Linked DNA regions of Microscilla marina ATCC 23134. The protein of the gene in region 1 interacts with the protein of each later gene in a pairwise test. Links are inferred from orthologs where the notes say so. Each region holds a gene or a part of one and is shown on either strand. Other genes may lie near its edges.

What was found.
Region 2: the proteins of rfaD (region 1) and M23134_RS18190 interact in binary tests that used the Escherichia coli proteins (3 or more experiments, as listed by UniProt). The link is inferred for Microscilla marina ATCC 23134 from one-to-one orthologs.

What each region holds. Positions count from the first base shown.
Region 1 is NZ_AAWS01000011.1:72,731-83,531, forward strand. Bases 1-2,809 are described here. They hold rfaD (ADP-glyceromanno-heptose 6-epimerase), read right to left. Parts: upstream 1,984-2,809; coding sequence 1,018-1,983; downstream 1-1,017. Other genes in these bases: aroC (chorismate synthase), read right to left, coding at 1-932; trpS (tryptophan--tRNA ligase), read left to right, coding at 2,532-2,809. Outside these bases: more of trpS, read left to right, coding at 2,810-3,521; M23134_RS11915 (DUF4476 domain-containing protein), read left to right, coding at 3,910-4,302; M23134_RS11920 (hypothetical protein), read right to left, coding at 4,464-4,706; M23134_RS11925 (DEAD/DEAH box helicase), read left to right, coding at 5,275-8,199; M23134_RS11930 (pentapeptide repeat-containing protein), read left to right, coding at 8,273-9,430; M23134_RS11935 (WGR domain-containing protein), read left to right, coding at 9,600-10,801. UniProt on the Escherichia coli protein: Catalyzes the interconversion between ADP-D-glycero-beta-D-manno-heptose and ADP-L-glycero-beta-D-manno-heptose via an epimerization at carbon 6 of the heptose.
Region 2 is NZ_AAWS01000019.1:392-16,892, forward strand. What follows is about bases 10,167-13,050. They hold M23134_RS18190 (1,4-dihydroxy-2-naphthoyl-CoA synthase), read right to left. Parts: upstream 12,087-13,050; coding sequence 11,247-12,086; downstream 10,167-11,246. Other genes in these bases: M23134_RS18185 (stage II sporulation protein M), read left to right, coding at 10,167-10,964; M23134_RS18195 (AAA family ATPase), read left to right, coding at 12,260-13,050. In the rest of the region: M23134_RS18165 (WD40/YVTN/BNR-like repeat-containing protein), read left to right, coding at 1,286-4,516; M23134_RS18170 (DUF2306 domain-containing protein), read left to right, coding at 5,090-5,773; M23134_RS18175 (sensor histidine kinase), read right to left, coding at 5,811-9,059; M23134_RS18180 (RDD family protein), read right to left, coding at 9,092-9,832; more of M23134_RS18185, read left to right, coding at 9,945-10,166; more of M23134_RS18195, read left to right, coding at 13,051-13,372; M23134_RS18205 (hypothetical protein), read right to left, coding at 13,727-14,107; M23134_RS18210 (leucine-rich repeat domain-containing protein), read right to left, coding at 14,162-15,325; Holliday junction branch migration DNA helicase RuvB, read right to left, coding at 15,581-16,501. UniProt on the Escherichia coli protein: Converts o-succinylbenzoyl-CoA (OSB-CoA) to 1,4-dihydroxy-2-naphthoyl-CoA (DHNA-CoA).

The DNA.
Region 1 (10,801 bases):
AGGCTTTCCTGGTCTTGCATAAGTGTAGCTACAGGTTTAAAAGCCACCCTAAAATAAATATCTTCACCGTTGGAAATGCCTCCCTGAATACCCCCAGAGTAGTTAGATCGGGTGCGGGCTTCGCCAGATTCATCTTTATATATCAGGTCATTATGAGCCGATCCGAGCATTTCTACCCCATCAAACCCACTACCATACTCAAAACCCTTCACTGCATTTATGCTGAGCATTGCTTTGCCCAATTCAGCGTGTAGTTTGTCAAATACAGGCTCGCCTAACCCTGAAGGTGTGTTTTCTATTACTGCATTTACTACTCCACCTATAGTGTCTCCTTGTTTGCGCACCTCTTTTATGCATTCTATCATTTGGGTAGCAAGCGTTGGGTCAGGGCAGCGCACATCGTTTTGCTCTATTTGAGAAAAATCAAGGTGTTGATAAGGAGTGGTAAGTTTGATACTGCCCACTTGCGAGGTATAAGCGGTGATTTTGATTCCTTGTTGCCACAAAATTTGCTTGGCAATGGCACCTGCTGCCACACGCGCGGCTGTTTCACGGGCAGAGCTTCTGCCGCCTCCGCGATAATCACGAATACCATATTTTTGCTGATAAGTATAGTCAGCGTGAGAAGGGCGAAACTGATTGGCTATGTGCGAGTAATCCTTGCTTTTGGCGTCTTGGTTCCAAATAACCAAAGTAAGAGGGGTTCCAGTGGTTTTTCCTTCAAATATTCCTGAAATGACCTGCACTTGATCAGGTTCTTTGCGTTGCGTCACTATTTTAGACTGCCCTGGACGACGGCGGTTTAGTTCACGTTGAATAAACTCCATATCCAGTGCAAGGTTTGAAGGGCAACCATCAATGATTACACCAATAGCATCGCCGTGCGATTCGCCAAAGGTGGTAATTCTAAAAGCTTTTCCGTAAGTATTCATGTTTGACAATCAACAGATAAAGGTTGATAATTTTGGCAAAGTAATAGAAAATTGCTGAAAACTATCAACCTTCAATTGATTGATCTTAAAAGTATTTTTGCTCCATCAGGTAATTTTTTACGTAATCTTGCACACCTTCTTCAAGAGAATGGAAAGGTTTGTCATACCCAATATTGATCAACTTTTGCATATTAGCCTCAGTAAAGTACTGATATTTGTCTCTAATATCTTCGGGTGTATCAATAAACGAAATGTCTTCTTCTTTGCCCATTCCTTTAAAAGTATTGCGAACCAAGTCAAGAAAAGTACGTGCCTGACCAGTACCCAGGTTGTAAATACCAGAGTCTTTGCGGTGTTTCATCAAAAACATCATTACCTCCACCACGTCTTTTACATACACAAAGTCACGGCTTTGCTCTCCGTCTTTAAAATCGGCACGGTGCGAGCGAAAAAGCTTCATTTTATCAGTAGCTTTTATTTGATTAAAAGCATGCAAAATTACCGATGCCATACGCTTTTTGTGGTACTCGTTGGGACCGTACACATTAAAAAACTTAAGACCTGCCCAGAACCAAGGTTTTTTGTCTTGTTGCAGTGCCCAAAGGTCAAAGTCATTTTTTGAATCTCCGTAAGGATTCAAAGGTTTTAGCTTAGGTATAACCTCTTCGCTATCGTCGTAGCCGTGTTCGCCACCACCATAAGTAGCAGCAGAAGATGCATAAACTAGCGGGATGTGATATTTACAGCAGTATTGCCAAAGTTTTTTGGTATAGTTAAGATTTAGTTCGTTGAAGATATCAACATTAAACTCGGTCGTATCTGTGCGCGCACCAATGTGAAAAATGAATTCTACTTCTTCGTGGTGTTTGTCAAACCAGTCAAAGAACTTGTTGCGTTCAACGCGCTCTTTGATGGTCTTTCCTTCCAGGTTTTTATTCTTAGCTTCGTTGTCAAACTTGTCTACTGCGATTACCGCCTGATAGTTTTCGGAGTTTAGTTTACTAATTAAACAACTTCCTATAAAACCAGCGGCACCTGTAACTACAATCATATTACAATCGAATTAACTATTTATTTTATATTAATGAGGGACATTCAATCATCTCTTCTCACTTATTTTTATAGGCCTTTTTAGTGTTTTAAAAGTACCTATTTTAATACGATATAGTGAAAAATAAGAAGCAAATTTAAAGGTTATTTGTGAATAACCTGCGATAAACACTTTTTTAGCTACGAATTAATCCCATTTTTTGATATTAGCAGGCATAGTTTCTATTAATATTATAGAAATAGTGCTAAAAAAACTTAGCTTTATATAGCGGTAGGGTAGCGGATGGTGTACTATATACAAACAATCATCACTTGATTTACTGGCCACCCAATCAATTTAAGGTGTATCCATCAACATAAAAGACCATTTGTCTGTAGGTTTGTAAACTTATTCTAAGACGAAAAATTATGCATAAGTGCTACTTTTAATCCCAAATTGAAATACAACATCTTGATTAACAGTTAATTAAAGCCTTGAAACAAGACAAAGCCCCCTTTCTGGTAAAATTTCTTATATTTGTGACCTTCATTTAAAAATTAGTATAAAAAATGGCAAGGATACTCACTGGCATTCAAAGTTCAGGAAGACCACATTTGGGAAACATTCTAGGTGCAATTCAGCCTGGTATTGAACTATCAGAAGACCCAAAAAATGAATCTTTCTTTTTTATTGCAGACCTGCACTCGCTTACTACCATAAGAGACCCAAAAGTGCGTGAAGGAAATGTAAATGCAGTAGCTGCTGCTTGGTTGGCGCTTGGTTTCGATACTGACAAGAACACCTTTTACCGTCAATCGAGGGTACCTGAAGTAACCGAACTTGCCTGGTACTTGAGTTGTTTTATGCCGTTTTCACGGATGGAACTTGCCCACTCGTTCAAAGACAAGTCAGAAGCATTGGGAGGTGAAGGCGACGAAAATGTAAATTCAGGTTTATTTACTTACCCTATGCTAATGGCCGCCGATATATTGTTGTATGATGCCGATGTGGTACCAGTAGGCAAAGATCAAAAGCAACACCTGGAGTTTACCCGTTTTGTGGCAAAAAGAATAAATAATCACTATGGTGAAGAGATTTTTGTATTGCCAGAAGCGCGTATTGATGCTGATCTGATGACCATTCCAGGAACCGATGGACGAAAAATGAGCAAGTCTTATAACAACTATATAGACATGTTTTTGCCCAAGGGAAAGCTCAAAAAGCAGGTGATGGGTATAGAAACAGACAGCACCCCGCTAGAAGACCCCAAAGATCCTGACAAGTGCAACGTATTTGCACTGTATGGTTTGTTGGCCAATGATACCCAAGCGACCAAAATGCGTGAAAACTATACAGGCGGGAATTATGGTTATGGACATGCCAAAAAAGAATTGCTAGAGTTGATAATGACCAAATACGAAAAACAGCGCGAACTATTTGATCATTATATGAATAACCTGACCGACTTGCACAGTAAACTGGCAGAAGGTGAAACCAAAGCCCGTGACATAGCCACACCAGTGCTTAATCGGGCAAGAAAAGCGATGGGCTTTAGGTAGGTTTATCAAACTATTGGCTGTAAATACAAAGGCAAGATTTTTTATCATAAAAAATCTTGCCTTTTTTTGTAAATATAAATATTTGACTGTCAATGCTTTATGTTTTTGTTAATTCATAAAGTAATATTTTATGTATGAGATTGTCATTTTCTCTGATAGAAAGCATTGTACTATATGAAACTCCCAAGTTCCTACTAGCAACCAAACATCTTTCAACAACATTATTTCTGAAACTAAGTTTTGTATATCTTTCAATTTGCTATTGTAGATATTGATTTAACCCAAGAGTTATTTGTGTAAGTACAAATTGGCTTGGGTTTTTTTTGTTTTTTAGCGCAATTGCTCCAAAAACTTCGTATTATAGAATAATTAACTAAGCAATTGTCTTATGAAACATTTAATAAAAACTGGTTTTCTTGCCTTGGCACTGTTGGCCTGTATAGAAGCAGTAGGTTTAGGGCAACTTGTTCATGCCCAAAAATGCGCAAAACCACTAAGTGAGGCAACCTTTAATACCCATAAGCAACAATTACAGCAAGAGTCGTTTGAAGAAGAGCGAATGACTATGGCCACCTCATTTATAAAGCAAAAGCAATGCATAAAGGTGAGCCAGATTAAAACTGTGATCCAATTGTTTAATTTTGAAGACAACAAACTAGAGTTTGCCAAACTGGCGTACAACTATGTACACGACCCCGAAAATTATCGCGAGATTGTGTCGTTGTTTACCTACTCATCTACCCGCAAAACATTGGCGAGGTACATCAATAAGAGAAAATAACTAATTTATTTGACATAATAAAAGGGGCTGATTTATCATTCAGATTAAATCAGTCCCTTTGTGCTTGTTGTAAAGTGGAGTATATTTTTTTATAGCAATGGTTGTACCCTCTTGCTTTTCATCATTATAACTGGTGACTAATGATGATTGATGCTTATTTCTCAAATACTCGACAATACCACTTTGTTGTCTTGTACTGTAGTAATTACCCATCGGTGAAAGCACCCCTTGGCAAACGAATACTCAATCAATTCATCGCCATCTACCTCGTACTCTACATTTTTCTTGTGACTTCTATGTGCAATGGCCCAAGCTATCTCATACTCATTAAGCGAAGTAGCATCGGGTACATAATGTATTTGATTTTTGGCAGCCTTACCTTTTTTTAGTTGAACATTTCTCATAGCATATAGTGTTATTTGTGTTGGTTTACCGTAGTATATTTGGTGCAAGCATATCAAAACTTACATCCAGCAATCAGGTATTGGGTTGAACATTGCCTGAAAACTTCCACAAATCTTGGCTTTAAACAATGGTATTGAAGTGATTGTCAAGCTTTAAAAGTGGAATACTTTAAATTAAAGTAGTATATTTTGTATTATTATGAGAGGTGGTCAGCTTTATACTATATATCTACGGATCAAAAAAGAATATGTTTATATCTTATGCATGTAATTTCTTTGCTTGACTTGCGCCATATTTTTCTTTGATTTAAACCATTATTTTTTGCCAAATAAGGCGATTTATCGAATTGCAACCTTGTTTATTCGACAAATTCATTCGAATCATTTAACTTGATCAAATTTTATAAGAGGTAGATTTGATCTTCATGCCTTTGTTGCCTCAATTGCACAATAAATTAAAGTGAAAACCTCCTCTGCTGTATGCTGTCTAATTCTTTAAAATTTTGGTTTCTCCGACGTTTGCTTCAATAAATCGGGAGGTTTTCCATTGTATTATCATGAGTTTGTTATGAAAGTATCCACTACACAACCCTTTCAGTTAGTATATTCGTTGTTCGAGCACCAATACCTGGGATATTTGTTTGACTCTTATGTAGTGCAGCGAAACTCCAAAGGTGAGCTTACTTATCAGCATCAAAACATTTCATCGCAAAACGCCCGCGAGTTTGGGCGGGGGCTCAATGAGGTAGACTATGAACTGATAGAGCTGATTGATGCCATTCAACAAGAAACCATTGTTAAGAAGTTTTATAACAAGAAAATAAAAACCAATGATTTTTTTCTAAAGATATACGATCCCGAAAAAGGCGATAAAGCACTACAAGAGAGTATTGCCAACTATGTAAAAGTGCGTCGGGCAAAAATTTTATCATTGCTTGAAGACAAAATGGTGTTTGAAATGGGACGTGATGGAGAACCCACCTGGAAACAACTCGAAATAGCCTCCGAAGCCGCTACTGTGTTATTTCATTTTCGTAGAAACGAAGAAAATACCCATTATTTTCCTACGATCAAGTACCAAGGAGAAAAGCTTGATTTTCAATATAAAAATGCCATTGTGGTGTGTAATGAGCCTGCGTGGTTGTTGTTAGACAAAACGCTGCACTACTTTGCCAATGGCATAGATGGGAAAAAGATTCAGCCTTTTTTGAACAAAAAATTTATATTGATACCTCGCAAGGTAGAAGACACCTACTATCGCAAATTTGTAGCACCCCTGGTAGCATCATTTGACGTTTATGCCAAGGGATTTAAAATCGTTTCGCGCAGCTTCGAGGCACAACCTGTGCTTACTTTTTCTGAGTATTATACCGATGATGCTGCGGGTGATTTGTTTGGTAATAATGACAAGGATGCACCGCGTAACTATAAGGTATTGTTTGAGTTAAGTTTTCAGTACGATCGGTTTAGGTTCAAAGCTGATAAACAACCAGAAGTAAATGTAGAGGTAGAGCAAGAAGGTACTGATTATACTTTTTTTAGAATACGCCGCAAGACAAATTATGAAACTAACATTATAAAATTGCTCAAAGACCAAGAGTTGCCGCTCAAAAACGGCTATGTACTCTTGGGCAAAGAGGCGGCCTTTAGTTGGATCAATGAGCATACCCAATTGCTAGAAGAACACGGTTTTAGGGTAGAACAAAACACCCGTAACACCAAAAAATATTTTTTGGGCAAAGCAGAAATCAAGGTGGAGATCAAAGAGAACAAAGACTGGTTTGATATTTATGCTACGGTAAGGTTTGGTGAGTTCGCAATTCCATTTTTTGAACTGCGTCAGCTTATTTTGCAAAAGAAAACCGAGTTTGCTTTGCCCAATGGCGAAATTGCCATTATACCCGAAGCCTGGCTGGCACAATATGCCGAATTGCTTGCTTTTTCGGAAGCGCGTGATGCAGAGAATATCCAATTAAAAAAGCACCATTTGTCTTTGATTCAAGACCTCAAAAATGGAAAACATGCCAAGGTAACTCTGAACCGCAAACTGGCGCAGTTCCGCGACTTTGAGAAAATAGCCAAAGCCGAACCCCCGCAAAGTTTTAATGGTAGTTTGCGTCCCTATCAGCAAGCGGGCTATGACTGGCTCAATTTCTTGAACGAGTATCGTTTTGGTGGTTGCCTTGCCGATGATATGGGCTTAGGTAAAACCATTCAGGCGCTTGCCTTGCTCCAGGCTCAAAAAGAGCAAGGAATTACTCAGGCATCGTTGCTTATTATTCCTACTTCGTTGATTTACAATTGGCAGTTAGAAGCCCATAAGTTTGTGCCCAACCTCAAAATATTTGTATACACAGGTACCACCCGGAAAAAAAATGTAGCGCAGTTTCAGCATTACGACCTAGTGGTTACTTCGTATGGCATTACACGCATCGATATTGACATTTTGATGGACTACCAGTTCAACTATGTCATTCTGGACGAGTCACAGGCAATCAAAAACCCCTCCGCCGCAGTTACCAAAGCCGTGAAGCAATTGCGCTCAAAACATCGTTTAATTTTAACCGGAACCCCACTTGAAAATACCACACTGGATTTATGGTCACAAATTTCATTTATTAATCCTGGTTTATTAGGCTCACAGGCATTTTTTAAGAAAGAGTATTTGTTGCCCATTGAGAAGAAAAACGACATGGAGAAACTAGCCAAGCTCAAGAGCGTTATCAAACCTTTTATTTTACGTCGTTTGAAAAGCCAGGTGGCGACTGAGTTGCCCGAAAAAATAGAGAATGTACAGTATTGTGCCATGACCCACGAACAAGAAAAAGCCTACGAAAAAGTAAAGTCACAGTACCGTAACGAGATTCTTAAGCAAATAGAAAGCAGTGGAATGGCAAAAACCCAGTTTTTATTATTGCAGGGACTTACTAAGTTGCGTCAACTTGCCAACCACCCACGTATGATTGATCAAGGCTATGAGGAGAGTTCGGGTAAGATGGATGATATTTTATATAAGCTGGAGAGCATCATTGGCAATGGGCACAAAGTGTTGGTGTTTAGCCAGTTTGTAAAACATTTACAGTTGCTAAAAAATGCGTTTGAAGAAAGACAATGGCGATTTGCTTACTTAGATGGTTCTACCAAAAATCGCCAGCAACAAGTAGAGCAGTTTCAGACCAATGACGAAATCCAATTGTTTTTGATCTCGCTCAAAGCGGGTGGGGTAGGGCTCAACCTTACGGCTGCCGAGTATGTGTTTTTGTTGGATCCCTGGTGGAATCCTGCCATTGAAGCACAAGCGGTTGATCGTGCTCACCGCATAGGGCAAGAAAACACGGTGTTTACCTATAAATTTATTACCAAGGGTACCGTAGAAGAAAAGATTCTTGCTTTGCAAACCAACAAAAGGCGCTTAGCGCAAGACCTGATTACTACCGAAGAGAGCTTTATCAAGAGTTTGACTAAAGAAGATGTATTGAGTTTGCTGGATTAAGCAAGGGAGAGGATAAGTAGCCGAAAGTATTCGTAGTTGATTATTATTATGTTGATCATTCATATTTTATTTCATGAAAAAAGTACTTCAATATTTTCTTTTTTTTGCGGGGTGTTTGGGTTGGGTATTGCCTCTACCTGCGCAACAAATGTTTGATTATAGTAAGCGTGAATACACACGTGATTTTAAGTTAGATTTCTTGATCAGTCAAAATATACCAGACCAAGAAATTTTGTATAAAGACCGGTTGAGGGTATTGGATCAAACATTAAAAGCACAATCCACTATTTTTCTAGGAGACTTTGTAGCTGAAAGAGTTAAATTTGAAAAGACTGTCAATTTATCAAATGCTACTTTCAGCAAAAACGCTAATTTTTATGGGGCAAGATTTGATAGCCTGGTCAATTTTTCTAAAGCCAGTTTTCAAGACCTTGCCATATTTGAAGCGGTGTCGTTTCGAGATACGGTAGACTTTAGTAAAGCAGTATTTCAGAAGAAGCTATTGCTTTCTGATGCTTCTTTTGCAAAAGTGGTTAGCTTTAGTGGGGCTCAGTTGCCTCAGCATATATTGTTGGTAAACGTAAAGGTAAAAAACGGGGCTGTTCTTGACTTTCGGAAAGTAAAGCAAGCAAAGGTGTTATACAAAATCGATATAAGGAAGGCTGACGTTCAATCCATGATTTTTGATTATACTAAGTTTCAAATATATTTCGATTCAGAGTATGCATCGAGTGAGCTAGACGATTACACTTATATGAGGCAAGCTTACCAACAACTTATAAAACAACAAGAAAAATATGGTTTTGAGGCAGGCTACCATAAGGCATTGGCAGAATACAATGCGTGGAAAAGTGGCATACAGGGATACCTTGACGAAACAGGAGAGACCGAAGAAAAAAAATATAAAAGTTTTCTCGAATTTTTTGAGAGTAACAATTTTTGGGTAAACTTTTGGCCATTTATAATCTTACTCATTATTTATGTATGGGGCATAAAGTATCGTAAGGCGATCATGAGAGCTGGGCGAACCTCTGCTGCTTTGTCTACCCCGACTATATCAACTTCTCCTCCCTCACCTTCAAAAACAGTAGTGTTGGAAAATGAGATCGTGCAAAATGTAAAGCAGGGAACCCAACTCTGGCAAAGCTACCAACCTGATTTGACCGATCAGCAGACTAATTTTTGGACACAATATGAAAGTTTGGTCAGAAAAGCCAAAAACCAAAGGTGATGCGTGTTTTTAGTGTGCCCAAAAACTGTCATATTGCTCGAAACTTATTACCTTAACTACCGTATACAACCACTTTATATTTGCCAGCCAACTAAATTTATTAAAACATCTCAACTGTGGTTGGTAAGAATAAAATTTTACTCAAACCACCCAAATTAAAACCAACACCATGACCAAAACATACCTGGAGCTTTCAGAAGATACTGGAGCTGCCCACAAGTTTTATGAAGTAGTAATAGATGACACCGAACTTACTATTCGCTATGGGCGCATAGGCACTGACGGCACCAAGTCTACCAAAAGCTTTGCTACCAACGACGCAGCGGTAAAAGAAGCCAACAAAAAAATAAAAGCCAAAAAGAGCAAAGGATATGCTGAGGCGGTAATAGGGCAAAGAAAAAAACGGGCAATTTCGCGCCGTAGCATAGCTTCTACCAAATCTACCGCCAAAAAGTCACCTGTATTATGGAAGTTTGACTCAGGCTCGGCAGCCTTTGGTATTTACATAGATGACCGCTTTTGCTGGATGGGCAACGAAGATGGTGCGGTGTATAAACTCAACCATCAGGGCGAAGTGCTCAACCAATATAAATTGCCCGATGGGGTGAAATGTATCATTGCCGACAGCGACTGGATTTATGTGGGTTGTGACGATGGCAACGTATATGACCTCACTGGCAAGCTTCCACGCAAAGCGTATGAGATCAAAGAAGATGTAGATATCTATTGGCTAGACATCAACAGTGGGCTGCTGGGGGTGTCGGACAGTGCTGGACAGGTAACTGTGATTGATTACGATGACGAAGAGCAATGGAGCAAGAAAAGCACTGGTTCCAGTGGTTGGATGGTGCGTTGCGACGATGCTGGGCGTGTATACCACGGGCATAGCAGCGGTGTGAGTTGTTACGATGGACAAACGGGTAACAACCTGTGGAACCAAGGCACCAAGGGCAGCGTAATGTTTGGTTGGCGTACTCAAGATACTGTATTAACGGGCTCTAGTAGTGCTTGGCTGGAGTTGTTTGACAAGGAAGGAGCAAAACTTGCCGAAATGAAGGGCGAAGGGGCTTTTTATTCTTGTGCTGCGTCTGACAATAACGAATTTATCTTTGGTGGTGATAGTTCCTCGTCGGTGTATTGCTTTGACAAAGCTGGCAAACGTCTCTGGAAACTTGCCACCACTTGTGGTTCGGCTTACTCTATGCAATACCACAACGAAAAGCTCTATATTGTGACTACCCATGGGGTACTTACTTGTATAGACGCCAGCGCCGAGGCAATCAAAAAGGCAGAAGAGGGAGAGTTACCACAGGTAAAAGATATTAAGGCGCCCAAAAAACAAGTAGCCGTAGTAAATACTGATGTGCTCGA
Region 2 (16,501 bases), on another replicon or contig:
CTTATCAAAGAGCGATCGAGATTAGACCTAACTACGAAAAAGCCTGGGTCAACTTAGGGGTGGTTTACAAAAGTTTAGGCAAGTATGATGATGCGATTGCTGCCTATCAAAAAGCTATCGGGATCAAGCCTGATTTTGAACAAGCCTGGATCAATTTAGGTGTTACTTATGACGACTTAAATAACTATGAAGAAGCCATTGTAGCCTATCAAAAAGCCATAGAGTTTAACTCAGCAAATAAAGAACTATTACTGGACATAGGTTGGCTTTACTTTATTCAGGGAAAATCTCAATCTGCCAAACCCTATTTTGAGCAATCCATAGAGTTATCTCATTCTCAAATGAATTTGGGGCATGTATATTTGACAGAGGGTGATGCACAAAAGGCAATGGAGTTTTACCAACAAAGCCTACATAATATTGAAGACAAAGCCGAGTTCTTTGAAGGTTTTCAAAGCGATTTCCCCTACCTCGAAAAGCAAGGTATCAATCGTGAAGCATTTGATGAAATAGTGACACAATTGAAGCAACAAAGTGTCAATGATGAATTGCCAGATTAGCGTATAAATACTTGTGGCTTGTAGCTTGCCTCTTGTTGCTGACTTGCTTAACACTTTTTTAACATCCCCAAAAAATGATAAATTCCGCCGAAAGGCACCTGCCCCACCTGTGTTTACCTGAATAAAAGCCCCCACCTGTAAAGAGTTTTGGATAGCCAAAAATGAAGATGTAGTTTGTCGGGATAAGGACTGAATTGATGGTTAAAATAATTAAGTTCATCGGGCAAGCCATTTTTTTATAAAAAAGTGATCTCCCTAATTTACAAAAGTATCACTTCTTCTTTCACCCCTGATTTTATAAGTTTAAATACCTCCAGATTATTTTTAAAGAGTTGATGTGATGGTGGCTAGTAATATTAAACATGGGAATAATACAATTTTTAGTGAGAGGCTGGTTTTGTTCCTACAAAAATAGCTTCCAAGTGGCAAGGCAAACAGTTAATTTAGGGGGATTAAAAACAACTATAGTGTCATAACATAATACTCCACTGGTTTTTTCAGTAAGGAAAACAGTGTTCTTAAAAGCTAAAGCATTGCCAAATAATGGATGTTGGCTTTACTACAATGGCTTCTAACTAACAAAATTATAAACACTTAAAAAAAGTAACTTATAAACTTGTTAGCTACCCGTGGAACAGGACATAGCATCGGTATCTAAAGACTTGCACCTGTCGTTGCTATGGACTATCGACTGAATAAGGTGGATTATTGATAACATTTATATTATGCAGAAACATATACAAAATATTTTGTGGGCAGTTTTTATCTTGCTTTGCGCCACCTTGCCAGGGCAAGCCCAAAAACTGGACATGAAAAAGCTCAAAGGAATGAAAGCCCGTAACATTGGACCTGGTGGGATGAGCGGAAGAGTTACATCAATAGATGCCTTATATGATCACCCCAACATCATCTATTGTGGTACAGCATCGGGTGGTTTGTGGAAGTCAGAAAGTGGTGGAGTGGATTGGAAACCTATCTTTGAAAAAGAAAAAATAGCCTCGGTAGGTGCCGTAGCAGTAAACCAGCAAAACCCTCATATAGTGTGGGTAGGTACAGGAGAAGGAAACCCTCGGAATAGCCAAACCAGTGGGGGAGGGGTGTTTCGTAGCCAAGACGGTGGCAAAACCTGGAAACTAATGGGACTTGAGAAAACCCGCACCATTCACCGCATTGTGTTGCACCCAACCAATCCTAATATTGTATATGTGGGAGCGCAAGGTTCTGCCTGGGGCGATCACCCCGAGCGTGGCGTATACAAAACTGTAGATGGCGGAAAAACCTGGAAAAAAATACTTTCTGCCAACGACCGCACCGGGGTAGCCGATATGGTGATGGATCCTACCAACCCTAACAAACTCATCGTAGCCTTATGGGAGTTTCGCCGTTGGCCTTATAAGTTCAAATCAGGGGGCAAAGGTTCAGGTTTGCACGTAACCTTTGATGGTGGCGAAAGCTGGAAAAAACTTAGCAGTAAAGATGGTTTGCCTAAAGGCAACTTGGGTAGAATGGGGCTTGCCATTGCTCAGAGTAATCCCAATGTAGTATATGCTTTTATCGAAGCTAAGAAAAATGGCATTTATAAATCTACCGATGGAGGGCTTAAGTGGCGCAATGTGGGGGCTAAAGGTCCTTTTGGCAATCGCCCTTTTTATTATGCCGACATTTATGTAGATACCCAAAACGAAAATCGTTTGTATAGTCTGTGGTCTAATTATTCGCGTAGCGAAGATGGCGGAAAAACCTGGAAAATGATTGGTGGGTATATGAACAATGTACACCCTGACAACCACGCCATGTGGATTCACCCTAAAAATAGTAAACTCATGATGCTGGGCAACGATGGTGGAATGTACATTAGCCGCGACCAGGCAAAGACCTGGAGGTTTATGAATAACATTGCAGTAGCGCAATTTTACCACATCAATGTTGACAATGCTACGCCTTACCATGTATATGGTGGTATGCAAGACAATGGTTCTTGGGGTGGCCCTGCCTATGTATGGCGCAGGGGAGGTATTCGTAATAGTTATTGGCAAGAGCTTAGTTTTGGTGATGGTTTCGACGTAGTACCTACTTCGCCTACTACTGGTTACTCTATGTCACAACAAGGTTTTATGGGACGATACGACCGTAAAACCGGAAGCCAGGAACTGCTACGTCCTGTGCACCCCGAAGGCAAAACTTTGCGCTTTAACTGGAACGCGGCAATTGCTATAGACCCTTTTGATAAAAACACGGTATACTTCGGTAGTCAATATGTACACAAAAGCATCAATGGTGGTGAAGACTGGAATATTATTTCGGAAGACTTGACCACCAACGACCAGGAAAAACAAAAAGAAAGCAACAAAACCGGAGGCTTGACCCCTGACATTACGGGTGCCGAAAACTTCAACTCTATTTTGGTCATTGAGCCCAGTCCTAAAAAGCAAGGCTTGTTATGGGTGGGTACCGACGATGGCAAACTACAGATTACCCGCGATGGGGGCAAAACCTGGGAAGATTTGACCAGCCGCCTGAAGGGAGTACCCGCCGGAAGCTGGATTCCCCAAATCAGGGCATCTAAGTACAACGAAGGCGAAGCGTTTGTAGTGATTAACAACTATCGTCGCGATGATTGGAAGCCTTACTTATTGCACACCACCAACTATGGCAAAAGCTGGAAGAACCTGGTAGACACCGACAAAGTATGGGGGTACATGCGCTCGTTTGTGCAAGACCCGGTAGAACCTAAGCTCATGTTTGCAGGTACCGAGTTTGGGTTGTATGTAAGCATAGACGCAGGCGCAAATTGGACAAAATGGACAAATGGTTACCCTACAGTATCTACTATGGATATGGTGATTCATCCCCGCGAGCACGATTTGGTGATTGGTACTTTTGGCCGTGCAGCGTATGTATTAGATGACATTCGCCCTTTGCGGGTGCTTGCCAAAGAAGGTAGCAAAAAAGTAATGGAGCAAAAAATCAAAGTATTTACTCCACCTACTGCAGTACTGGCAAGCTATCAGCAAGGTGCTGGCGGGCGTTTCTTTGCGCAAGGTGAGTTTGCCGGGCAAAACCGTCGTCGTGGTGCAATGTTGAGTTTTTGGGTAAGCAAGCCCCAAAAGAAGGGTGGTCAGAAAGCCAAAGCAGACAGTAAAACGAAAACTGCTACAAAAGACCCTAAGGATAAAAAGAAAATGAAGAAAAAAGGCAAGCAGGTTAAACTAGAGGTATTTGATGAAAGTGGTACTTTGATTCGAACGCTTAAAGTAAAGCCCCGCAATAACGGCTTAAATCGTACTTACTGGAGGTTAGATCGCAAAGGAGTTCGTTTTCCTTCTTATCGCAACGCAGGGCGTAAACGCCGAGGCAAAGGTGAGCCAGGTGGTGCCAGAGTGGTTCCAGGTACTTACAAGATACGTATGAGCTACTTGGGGCAAAAAGACTCTACTACCATTAAGGTAATAGCTGACCCACGCAAGAGTGAGCCAATAAGTGTAGCAAAAGCAAAGCTTGAAACTGCAGAGAAAATGATGCAAAAGGTAGCGGTATTAACCAAAGCCGTAAACCGCATGAAAGAAGCGAAAAAAACTATGAAAACAGCCATGGCACAGCTCAAAGGTCAAAAAGGTGATGGCGTGAAAGCAGCTCGCAAGAAAGGCAAAGACACCAAAAAGAAAATGAAAAAGCTAATGGAAATGGTGCTGGGCAAACAAAAACAAAAGGGAATCAACCGCAACCCAAAACTAGTAACCCAACAATTAGGCATGGCATCTTACTATATGAGCAATGCTTTTGGTGCGTTTAACAGCAACCAGAAAAACATGATGCGTCTTGCCGAAAAAGCAATGAAGGATGCTGTGAATCAAATCAATGAATTTTTTGCCACAGACTGGAAAGAGTTCCGTACTGCGGTAGAAAATGCCAAACCTAAACTGTTTAAAGACTATCAACCTTTGAAAATGGACTAACTTTTTAGAATTTGTCAATCAAAGTATATAACGCCACTGGAGCATACTCTAGTGGCGTTTTTGCGTTGACTAAAATTTAATGTTTTGAATGTCAGGTTTTTATGTATTTTTGGCTAATTTTTTTAGCAATTGATTTTTTTAATTAGCATAAACTATTAACTTTGTGTCAGCATAGTCCAAAAATGTTGGGGGTAGGTCCTTTAATTTAATTAAAGGGCTTCCTTCAATTTTTTTCCTCCCCTCCCTCTCCTTATATATTTTCAATACTCCCTCACTTATACAACCAAATGTAAACACACACACACATTAAAATAAGTATGTACCCATTTGATTTTTAGCTCGTCCTCAGGTGTTAATTTCCACACCATAGCTATGAACTATGTATTGATATTCCCAAAAAGCATAGTTTCATTCCATAAAAACATAAATACGATGTTTCCTAAAATCAATGTATTTCGTAAATTTAAAACGAGAAATTATAGTTTTTCGAATTTTATCCTAAAAATGGGAGCCATCTCTAAGCAATTAGTACCTCTAACAAAGTGAAATGAGGGCAACCTAAATCATTGCACCATGAAACAAATTCAAGCTCTAGCACGCGCAGGTTATATTACAGCCTGTATACTTACTGTTGTAGGAGTATATGCTTGCCTTAGTCGTTACATTTTACCTGAAGGAGTACATCTCTGGTTATCCAATATTTTATATGGTACAGACTATACCCGCGATGCATTACCTGCGCTTGCCTCTAAGCCTGGCATTGAAGTAGTACACCGTATTTTTGGTGCAGCATACCTTATCATAGGGCTCATGCAGTTTAGCAAAAGTTTTCGCCGAAAACGTCCTCAATTGCACCGTACTTTGGGCAAAATATTTATGGTATTCAGTATTACAGGAGCTGTGTCTGGCATCTTGTTCGCCATTTTAGTGCCTTTTGCTGGTGTAGTAGAACTGATACCCGTATTGCTATTTGCTTCGTTTATGATATATGCCACTTATAGAGCCTATGCCCATATTCGTAGGGGGGAGGTTACTCAGCACCGCGAATGGGTTGCCCGTAGTTATGCTATAGGTTTAGGAGTTGCTTCTATCCGAGTGGTGTTTTTAATCTTGAAACAAATGATCATAGCGAACGATCGCGATATTTTGATGGCAGCATTTTGGCTAGGTTGGATACTTACCCTAAGCGCAGTAGAAGTATATAATCAAATGTTACAGGCACATACCAATAAACGTAAAGCAAAAGCTACGGCATAACTTTATCAAACCACAGGAAAACTGTTGTTCCGCAGTACTAAGTCTTGTGTAGAGGAAAACTAATGGTAAACGTAGTACCTTTGTCAGGCTCGCTTGTTACGCTAATGTCAGCCTTCATCGCCTCCAGTTGAGTTTTTACCAAATATAGCCCAAAACCTTTGCCTGGGCGTTTGGGGTGAAAACGTTGGTATAAATTAAAAATTTTCTGTTTGGCATAATGCATCTCAATACCCAGCCCATTATCAGCAACAGTAATGAACACCTTTTTTTTCCTTTTATAGTGTGCAATACGAATCATTGGGTCTTCATCGTCTTTACTGTATTTGAGCGCATTATGAATCAAGTTGTAAAAAATACTTTGAAAATAAGGGCGTACCCCGTTTAAAGTCAAAGGAGCAAATTGATCAATATTGATCGTAGCATTGGTTTTATCTATGTCATCTTGCAACGACTGAATAGTTTGCATGAGCAAGGCTCTTAATTCTACCTTTTCAAAGTGTTGGTCTACTCCATTGCGTACGTCCAGTATAGTTACCAAATCACGAATTACCTGATCGAGCTCATCTATGCTTAGTTTTAAAAACCCTACTATATCAGGGGCTACTCCTTTGGGCATAATTTGCAGTAAACCTTGAATACGAGCAATAGGACCACGGATGTTGTGGGCAGTAATAAAAGCAAATTGTTCTAGCTTGGTGTTTTGTTCCAATAAATCTTCATTGAGTTGAGTGAGGTTTTGGGTACGTTCCCTTACCTTGTCTTCCAGGTTTTCCCTGATGGCCTCCAGCAATTCATTTTTCTCAATCAACATCTCTGCCTGTGTTTGTAGCTCCTCATTTTGAGCCTCAATTTCATTATTTTTGGTTTCTACCTCTTGGGTACGTTGCTTTACAGTGGCAGTAAGTTTTTGCGCTTTACGCTCTAATTGCCGGGTGCGAATAATATATAATACAAACACCAGCCAAAAAGCAAGCCCTGCACATAAGGCTACAAACCACCATTGCCGCCACAAAGGATGGGTAATGATTACTGTAACTTTGAGTCCCTTGTTTTCCCACTGCCCTTCCGAGTTAGCCGCCTTAACCTCAAGTTGATAAGTACCAGGAGCAAGGTTATTAAACTGAATATAGCGGCGTTTGCCCATTTCTATCCAGCGTGTATCAAGCGGCGTCATTTTGTATTTATAACGAGTATGCCCTGGCAACGAATAACCCAAGCCGGCTACTTCAAACGAAAACTTACGTACTGTTGATCCCAGGGTAACTAAGCCTGCTTGAGCAATTCTTTCCACACCAAAACTTTCGTCAAGACGAAGCCCTGGCTTACCGTCTATGGTAAAGCCAATCAAAGTGGTTTTTGGAATGTACCGTTGGGTTTGTAAAGCAGTACCAGGAGCAAAATAAGTGAGCCCGTTAATGCCCCCAAAATACATTCTGCCGTAAGGCGATTTGAAAAATGATGCCGTATTAAACTCGTCACTCTGGAGTCCATCGGTTTCTCTGAAATTTCTGAATTGTCGGGTTTTGGTATTAAAAAAACTGAGTCCTTTGTTGGTACTTAGCCATAGGTGTTGGCGGCTATCTTCTAATATACCATACACTACCAGGTTAGGTAAACCATCCTTTTTGCCATAATGCGTTGACTTGTGGCTTTTAGGGTTATATAAGGTCAAACCTCCCCCCCAGGAGCCTATCCATATTCGTTGTTTCGAGTCTCTAAAAATGTGGGTAATAATGTTAACCTGAACAGGAGATTGGGAGTTACCAGCTTTAAAATGATGTTTCAGTTGTCCTCGCTGATCAAACTCCCGCAGCCCCAATCTGGAGCCCTCTAGAAACCCCTGCAGCAAGGGTAGGCAAGTGTTTACTGATTTGGTATAGCTCAAGTGGGTCAATTGCTTGGTTTGGTAATTCCACAATTTAGTCCCTGCATCAGTAGCCAGCATAAGGGTATGAGGCGCTATAAGTAATATTTGATTGATCCCGATATCTCTGCTAAGTACTTGGTTGTCTACATTGATAAACTGGTCATTTTCAAGTTTCCACAAACCATCTTGAGAGCCAAGCCAAAGCCTTTGGGTGCTATCAGCTACAATACAATTGATGCGATTGCTACGTACACTGGCATTATTGGTGAGTACCCTTGATTTTTTGTTGAACAAATCAATGATATTTAAACCTAGTGCAGTACTTACATAGAGTAGGGTATCATTGGCGGTATAAATTGCCTGTGTGTACATTTCATCAAGGGTAACACGTGTATTAGGAAAAGCACCAATGTAGCCAAAACGCGATAGGTTAAGGTCTAATTTGTTGAGTCCGTAGCCATTGGTACCCAACCAAATAATGCCATCCTGTGACTCATATACTGAGGTAACCAAATCTCTGGATAAGCTAAAAGGGTTGTTTTTTTCGTAAGTGATATTACTCAGGTATTTGCCTTTGGTATCCAAAATGCTCACATTTCCCCACGACATCCACACTTGGTTATTAGATAACTCTTTCATTGCTGTCACTACCTTTTGACCTTTTGCCTGTGGTACCTTCCTGAAAACCTGTTCCAGTGCATCAAATACATAAGCATTTTCGTGTACCGATCCAATCACTACATTTTCTGAAGTTTTAATTACATAAGTAGGTGCTTGCTTACTGGCAAGACGTAGAGTCCAGCTTACTTTATTGTCCCTTATTCGTGCTTGGTAAATTCCTTGGTGGGTAGCAATCCATTCGCTGATGGGGGCATCAAAGGCAATGGCATATACATGAACTCCCTTAAACTTTTCGTAGCGTTTAGGTATGCTCACTTTGTGAGTGTTGGCATTGAACAAAATTACCCCTTTAGAGGAGGTAAGCAATGCTTCTTGTGAGTTTTTCCAATAAATTTTTTTGATAATCAGGGGTTCACTTGAGGCATTTTGGGGAAGTGCTATTGGGTAAGATACAAAGCTGTCTTGGTTTACCTGATACCTAGACAAAAAGCCTGGAGTGCTAATCCATAAGTTTTTTTGAGGATCGAGCGACAATTGCATAATGGTGCTATTGGGCAAACTTTGAGGGTTGTCTGCTTGATGATAATACTGTTTGAATGTATACCCATCGTAGCGGTTAAGCCCATCGCGACTACCCACCCACAAAAAACCAAAACGATCTTGAATGATAGAAGAAACAGCAGATTGTGACAAGCCCTCTTTTACCGTAATTTTTTTGAAACGGAAATTAAACTGAGCGTAACCAAAGTAGTTGCTCAGGCACATAAAAACTATGATTATAGAGATCCTACATCTCATATAGTTCTTTTGAGTTTGAATGAAGCATTTGTTTAAAACTCCTCCTTATTTGCCAAATAATTATAGTCTTGCAGTATTGTACGTAAAAAAGGCATGGGTTGACCATCATAAGTGATATTGAGTGTTTCTTGTATCTTTTGAGCCAGCGAGTGAAAAATTTGAGGGTCACGTATTTTTTTACGTTTTGCTATGAGATCTTTGATAATATTAATGTCATTATCAGACAATATCAACACCTGTTCATAAGTAGGTTGGTAATGTTCATCGTCTATAGTCTTAAAAATACGTCTAAGATCGGCAAGCTCTATTTTGGGTTTTACTTTTACTACTGTAGTACCTGCGGCCATGTCTGCCAAACGCTGCCCTTTGCCATTGACCGAGAGGGCTATAACCGCCACAGCACCTTGCAATAAGTAAATGTCTACAATACGCAATACCCAACGAATGAGGTAATGAGTAACAGTAGGTTGAGAACCATCTACGCATATCACCTTTATTTTTCTTTGTTTCTTACCCACAGTTTGCCCGTTGAAAAATACCTCGGAAGCCAATGTATAAAATAACACAGGTAAAAATAAAATTACCCGAAAGGGGACAAAAAGATGGCTCTGTACGAGTGATTCACCCAGGTGGTACAAAATAAAAAGGGCCACAATAAGGTAGGCCACAATAATAGCAAGATCGATAAGAAAAGCGAGTATACGATCACCAATGCTGGCTAGGTCATAATCTATTTGAACATTTTGGGTAGTTTCAATACTAACTCTACTCATCTTTTCATTGTTTTTGCGTACATTAGCAAAGAGCAGCAAGGTATGAGCCGCAAATTACAAGTTATTAAACGCTTTTTTAACCTGTTGAGACGAACAAAAAAAGTGAAAATTCATGCGTGAAACCACCTTTGTAAAGAAAAATATAGATAAATGGGAAAAGTTTGAGAACTTATTAAAGAAAAAACGTCCCAACCCCGATCAACTGGCCAATTTGTTTATCGAAATCACTGACGACTTGGCTTATGCCCGCACCAATTACCCCAGAGGCAAGACAACCGCCTATTTGAACAACCTTGCCGCCAAAGTTCACCAATCTATTTACCGTAATCGTCGCGAAGCTGGAAGCCGCATCATCAGCTTTTGGCTATATGAGTTGCCCCAACTATTTCGCAGCGTACACAAAGAGTTTTTCTATTCTTTTCTTATCTTTTTTATTGCTTGTTTGCTGGGGGCGCTTTCTACAGCCTATGACGATCACTTTGCCCGTTTGATATTAGGGGATGGTTATGTAAACATGACATTGCGTAACATAGAAAACGGTGACCCTATGGCAGTGTATAAGGGGACTCATCAAAACGATATGTTTTTTTCTATTACTATGAACAATATCAGGGTGGCTTTTAACACCTTTGCCTTGGGTTTACTTTTCTCGTTTGGCACTGGGTATTTTCTCATGGTAAATGGCTTTATGTTAGGAACTTTTCAGTTTTTTTTCTATCAAAAAGGGCTACTTTGGACATCAGTGTTAAGTATATGGATACATGGCACGCTCGAAATCTCTGCAATTATTATTGCCGGAGCAGCTGGTTTTGCTTTAGGCAATAGCATTTTATTTCCGCGTACCTATTCACGAAGTGTATCTTTTAGACGAGGAGCGGTCAAAGGAACAAAAATTATTGTAGGTCTTGTACCAGTGTTTATCATTGCTGGTTTTCTCGAAAGTTTTGTCACCCGTCTTACTGACGCCCCCATTTTTCTGAAGCTACTCATTATTGGAGTGTCAGCTGCTTTTATTGTTTATTACTTCATTATTTATCCTATTAAACTAGACAAACAAGCGCAAATTAATCCAGTGAACTATTTTGGTATGCAAGAGAAGGTAACAGAAGAAGAGAAAGAGAGCTTGGTATAAGTAAAAGACCTGGGCAAAGCATAAAAAACGATCAGCTAGTTAACTGATCGCTTGAAGTTACTCTACCCAGCTTTTTTCAAGTACCGTCATCGCCTCAACTCGTGAAGGCACGAGCTGATCGAAACCTTCAAAAATAATGTTTCCAGACGCTGTGATGAGGTGATTTAGCTTTGCTGAGCACCGACATTCATCGGTATCTAAGGATTCGTAAACTCGGTTGTGGAGACACAAACCGAGGCGAAAAAAAATAGTAGGGTAGAGTAGTTTGAAGTACTTCCTTTTTTAAGGAAACTTTGGGAATTTATCAAAGTCGGGTTTTCTTTTCTCCAAAAAAGCATTGCGTCCTTCTTCTGCCTCTTCGGTTTGATAAGCCAAGCGGGTAGCTTCACCAGCAAACACTTGTTGTCCTACAAGCCCATCATCTATGAGGTTAAAAGAAAACTTAATCATTTTGATTGCAGTGGGGCTTTTTTGCAAAATCTCTTGTGCCCATTGATACGCCTCGTTTTCTAACTCGTCATGAGGTACTACAGTATTCACCATTCCCATTTGGTAAGCTTCTTCGGCAGAGTAGCTTCTTCCTAGTAAAAAAATCTCACGAGCACGTTTTTGCCCAATCTGACGTGCCAGGTAAGCCGATCCATACCCCCCATCAAAACTTGCTACGTCCAAATCGGTTTGCTTAAAGATAGCGTGCTCTTTGCTGGCAAGCGTCAGGTCACATACTACATGCAGGCTATGCCCACCACCTACTGCCCAACCAGGGACTACCGCAATCACGATTTTGTTCATAAAACGGATCAATCGCTGTAAATCCAATACATTGAAGCGTGCAATGCCATCTAAGCCCTTATAACCTCTGGCACTTCGGGCATTTTGGTCACCCCCCGAACAAAAAGCATACTTTCCATCCTTAGGCGAAGGCCCTTCACCAGTCAGCAAAATTACACCAATTTCGTTGCTCTCGTGTGCATCGGTAAATGCATCCAACATCTCGGCAATGGTTTTGGGACGGAACGCATTCCTTATTTCAGGACGGTTAAATGCAATGCGCGCTACTCCATTGAGTTTTTTATAAGTAATATCTTCGTATTCTTTGACGGTTTTCCAATCTAAAGCCATATTGTTTGCAGATAGTTTATTGAGTAATTTTACAAAAAAATAAAGGTAAAAAAGTTAGTGGTAAGCTAAAAAAATAGCCAAGCTTTAGTTATAGCTCACTATAAGGAAAATGATGGTTATTTGCCAGTAAATATTTTCTTTTTATCTTTTCAGAAATAACGACCAATCAAAAAATGGAAGAATATTACCAAAGCATAGAAGATTTTATCTTGACGCAAATGCCGCATACCCCACAAGACATTTACAATAAAGTTCGCTTACACGGTTATATAGGACAACACAAAGCAGTACAGGCCATTAGCCTCATGGCTTGCCGCCATATTCGTCGTCTTAAGAACGTGTTTGTAGACAAAATACCTAAAGATGAATTGCCACCCAAAGACAACTATTTACTGGTAGGCCCTACCGGGTCAGGCAAAACCTACTTAGTCGACATTGTTTTCAACAAAATTCTTCACTTACCCACTACTGTGATTGATATCACCTCTTACTCCGAAACAGGGTATATTGGGCAAGATGTGGTATCTATACTTACTCGCCTGGTAAACGCAGCAGATGGTAACTACGACCTTGCCGCCTTGGGAGTAGTATGTTTGGATGAGTTTGATAAGTTGTCTACCAGTAAAAACAGTGCAGTATTTGCCGGGCAAGGCACTACTAAAGATGTCAGTGGTTTTGGTGTGCAAAAAGAGCTGTTAAAAATACTGGAAGGTGCCGAGGTAGATGTTCCCGAAGAGTTGAGTCATTCGGCGTATGCTCCCCGCGACACTATGAGCACCGAATTTATCTCTTTTGTAGCGTTGGGTGCCTTCTCAGGCATTACCAAAACCATTAATCATCATAACCAACAAATAGGCTTTGGCAGCAAAACCGAAACCGCTTATACCGATGCCATTGCCTATCAATTAAACGAAAATGACCTGAACAAAACCGTCTATTTTCAAGAGTATGGTATTATGCCAGAGCTTATTGGGCGTTTCTCACGCATTGTTCCCTTTCATCCTTTAGACAAAGCACACCTTCAGGATATTTTGGTAAAAAATACCCTCAAGCGCTATGAAAAAGAACTAGCCTTGGTAAAATCATCATTGAAAATAGACGATGATGTGCTTGAAAAGATCGTAGATCAAGCTATAGAAATGGAAACGGGAGCACGTGGGTTACGCACCTCCTTGTTTGGTTATATAGAAGATGCCTGTTTTGAATTGTATTCTCATCTGGAGCAGCAAAATACCAAAATTCATCTGTTTTTGGAAAAAGATAAAATCCAATGGGAGATTGTATAAAAACGACTTGCTTTCAGGCAACCAAACAACTGACTGATTGATCACCTTTGTGTCTTTATCAAAGAAGCCTTAAGAAGCCTTTGGTGACTTTTAAGTTCCTTTTCGAGAAGTTTAATTTTGGCCTTGTAGTACAGGCTTGAGTCTGTTTTGGGGTGTGCCGATACCTTGGTATGACTAGTGGGTCTGTAAGACACCAATAAGAAAAAAGCGATCCCTCCGATGATCATAAATAATACTCGGAGGAGTTTCCTCTGTGATTCCACGTTTGTAGGTGATTAAGTAAATAAAAAAACCGCTTTTAAACGATGGTTTAAAAGCGGAGCACAAAGTTAATGCTTTATTTTATAAATAGTGTTATTTATCTCTGCCACTTTCGGCTTTTTGAGTAGGTTTTTGCAATATTTCGGCCACCCTCTTTAAAGAGTCATGTTGATTTAACAACTTTTCATAAGCGGCTTTAGTAGCTTTCAGCTTATTTTTTAAGTGATAAACCTGGGGTAAGTCGCCCTGCACGGGTTTACTTACCTTACGAGCAGCCACTGGCCTATGAACAGGTTTGTTGGCTTGAGATAACTTGGCCGTATGTTTTGCTTGAACAGCCTGCTTGGTTGGTACTTGTTTTTTTTGTGGTTCGGGAGTTTGTTGCTTTTTTACCAAGTATGATGTAAGCCCAAACAATCCGACAAAAGCAATAATAGTTAGTAAAACATTGACAAATTTGCGTTGTGATTTCACAGGATTTAATAGTTTTTTTGAACAATTACTGTGCTCATAAAAGGCATTGCCATACTAATAAATAATGGTAGTAGTAACTGGCAACACACTTCGAAGTTTATTCTTCTCAGCGGAAGATAATCGGTTATTCGCGACGTTCAAAAGCTTTAATTTTTTGAGTTGACCAATGTTAGCAGGTATGGTAGATATTTGATTAAAGCTTAAGTTAAGTTCCTCAAGATTAGATAATTGGCTAATCTCTACAGGAAAATTGGTTAGTTTATTTTTGCTTAAATTGAGTTTCTTCATCTTTTTCCAGGCAGCAATGCCAGTTGGCAATCTACTAAGGGCATTTTGCTGCAAATTCAACTCCTCTAACTGTTGAAGGCGGGTAATACCCGAAGGTATTTGAGAAAACTTATTTTTTCGCAAGTTGAGAGAGGTCAGCTGGTTAAGCGAAAAAATATGTGAAGGAAAAACCTTGAATCGGTTTTGACGAAGGTTGAGCTTTTTTAGGTTAGCCAACTGAGTAAAAGACATAGGCAAAGTAGTGATGCGGTTTGCCTGAAGGTTTAGTTCCTGAAGCTGGGTCAGTTGACCAAACGATTTGGGCAAATTTGTAATGCCATTGGCGGTAAGATCAAGAGTTTGGAGTTGAGTAAGTGCTCCAATTTTATTTGATATTTTTGACAAACGGTTAAACTTGATATTTAATGAGCGAAGCCCACTCATATTTGCCATTACATCAGGAATGTCTTCCAGTAAATTATATTCAAGATTTAGCCTCCTCAAATACTTCATCTTTGCCATTTCAGTGGGCAAAGATGTCAGTTTATTGTTTTTCAGATTAAGTACTTGTAGATAGTCCAACGAATCGGCAATTACTGGTGGTAGTGAATCGAGCTCACTATAAACCATTTCCAGTACCTGTAGATTACGCAATTTGAGGATGTCTTTGGGAAAATAAGTAAACTTCTTGAGTGGAAAATCAAGCACAAAAACACTGTCTACATTTTTGAGTGCTTCTTTCAAGGAATGATAAGCCATTTGATCAGATAAATCTTTAGGCTTAAGCAAAATTCGCTTTCTTTTTTTAGTAGAGTCTTTAGTTACAGGAGTAACAGTAGTGGTAGTATTTTCTGTTTTATCTTTATCACGGTTACGTTTGCGACGTTGAGCATTAACAGTGTCTACCAAAAGTCCTGAAAGCAGGCATAAAATGAGTATTTTTCTCATCATAATTAATAGATATTATAAGCTTTAGAGCTTGTATAAGTTTCACCTTCAGAATCAAAAATTACTTTCAAACCAGTTGATGAAATTTAAACAAGCACTTGGGTGCCTTCAAAAACTACTTTTGCTACAAAAAGGTTGCTTAATCATTTCTTTTTTTCACTCTTTTTGTCATTGCTCAAGAAGCAATTAACTAAAAACAAGTGATTGATGGCTGGCACCCTGCAAGGTTATACACTAAATAACGCAATTATAACGCAATTAGTCAAATAAACCGGGCGATTTATTGGGCAGAGTTTTACCCAAATGTTGGTAGGCTTCTTCAGTAGCCTCTCTTCCTCTGGGAGTTCTTTTAATAAACCCTTGCATGATTAAAAATGGCTCGTACACTTCTTCTATGGTCTCTGCCTCTTCGCCACAGGCAGTAGCAATGGTAGACAAACCCACTGGACCACCCCTAAACTTGTCTATAATGGTAGTCAAAATTCGATTATCCATTTCGTCCAGTCCTTTTTGATCTACCTCTAAAGCATCCAACGCCATTTTGGCTATTTCTAGAGTAATAGTGCCATCACCCTTTACTTGAGCAAAATCACGGGTACGACGCAACAGGTTATTGGCAATACGTGGAGTACCCCGGCTACGAAAAGCAATCTCATAAGAAGCATCATGCTCAATAGGGGTGCCCAATATAGCACAAGAACGACGCACAATAGTAGATAGTAAGTCGGCATCATAGTACTCAAGGCGTGCCTTGATACCAAAACGAGCCCTTAGCGGAGAAGTAAGCAAACCTGCTCTGGTAGTAGCGCCAATCAGTGTAAAAGGATTTAACGCAATTTGTATAGTACGGGCACTTGGTCCTGAATCGAGCATAATATCAATCTTGTAGTCTTCCATTGCCGAGTACAAGTATTCTTCCACTATAGGGTTCAAGCGGTGAATTTCATCAATAAACAACACATCATTCGTTTCCAGATTGGTCAATAGCCCCGCTAGGTCACTGGGTTTGTCTAGTACAGGGCCAGAGGTGATTTTGATTTCAGTGCCTAATTCATTGGCAATAATGTTTGACAAAGTAGTTTTACCCAAACCGGGAGGGCCGTGGAGCAATACATGGTCTAAGGCTTCTTCACGTTGTTTGGCAGCTTGTACAAAAATCTTCAGGTTAGTTACAATTTT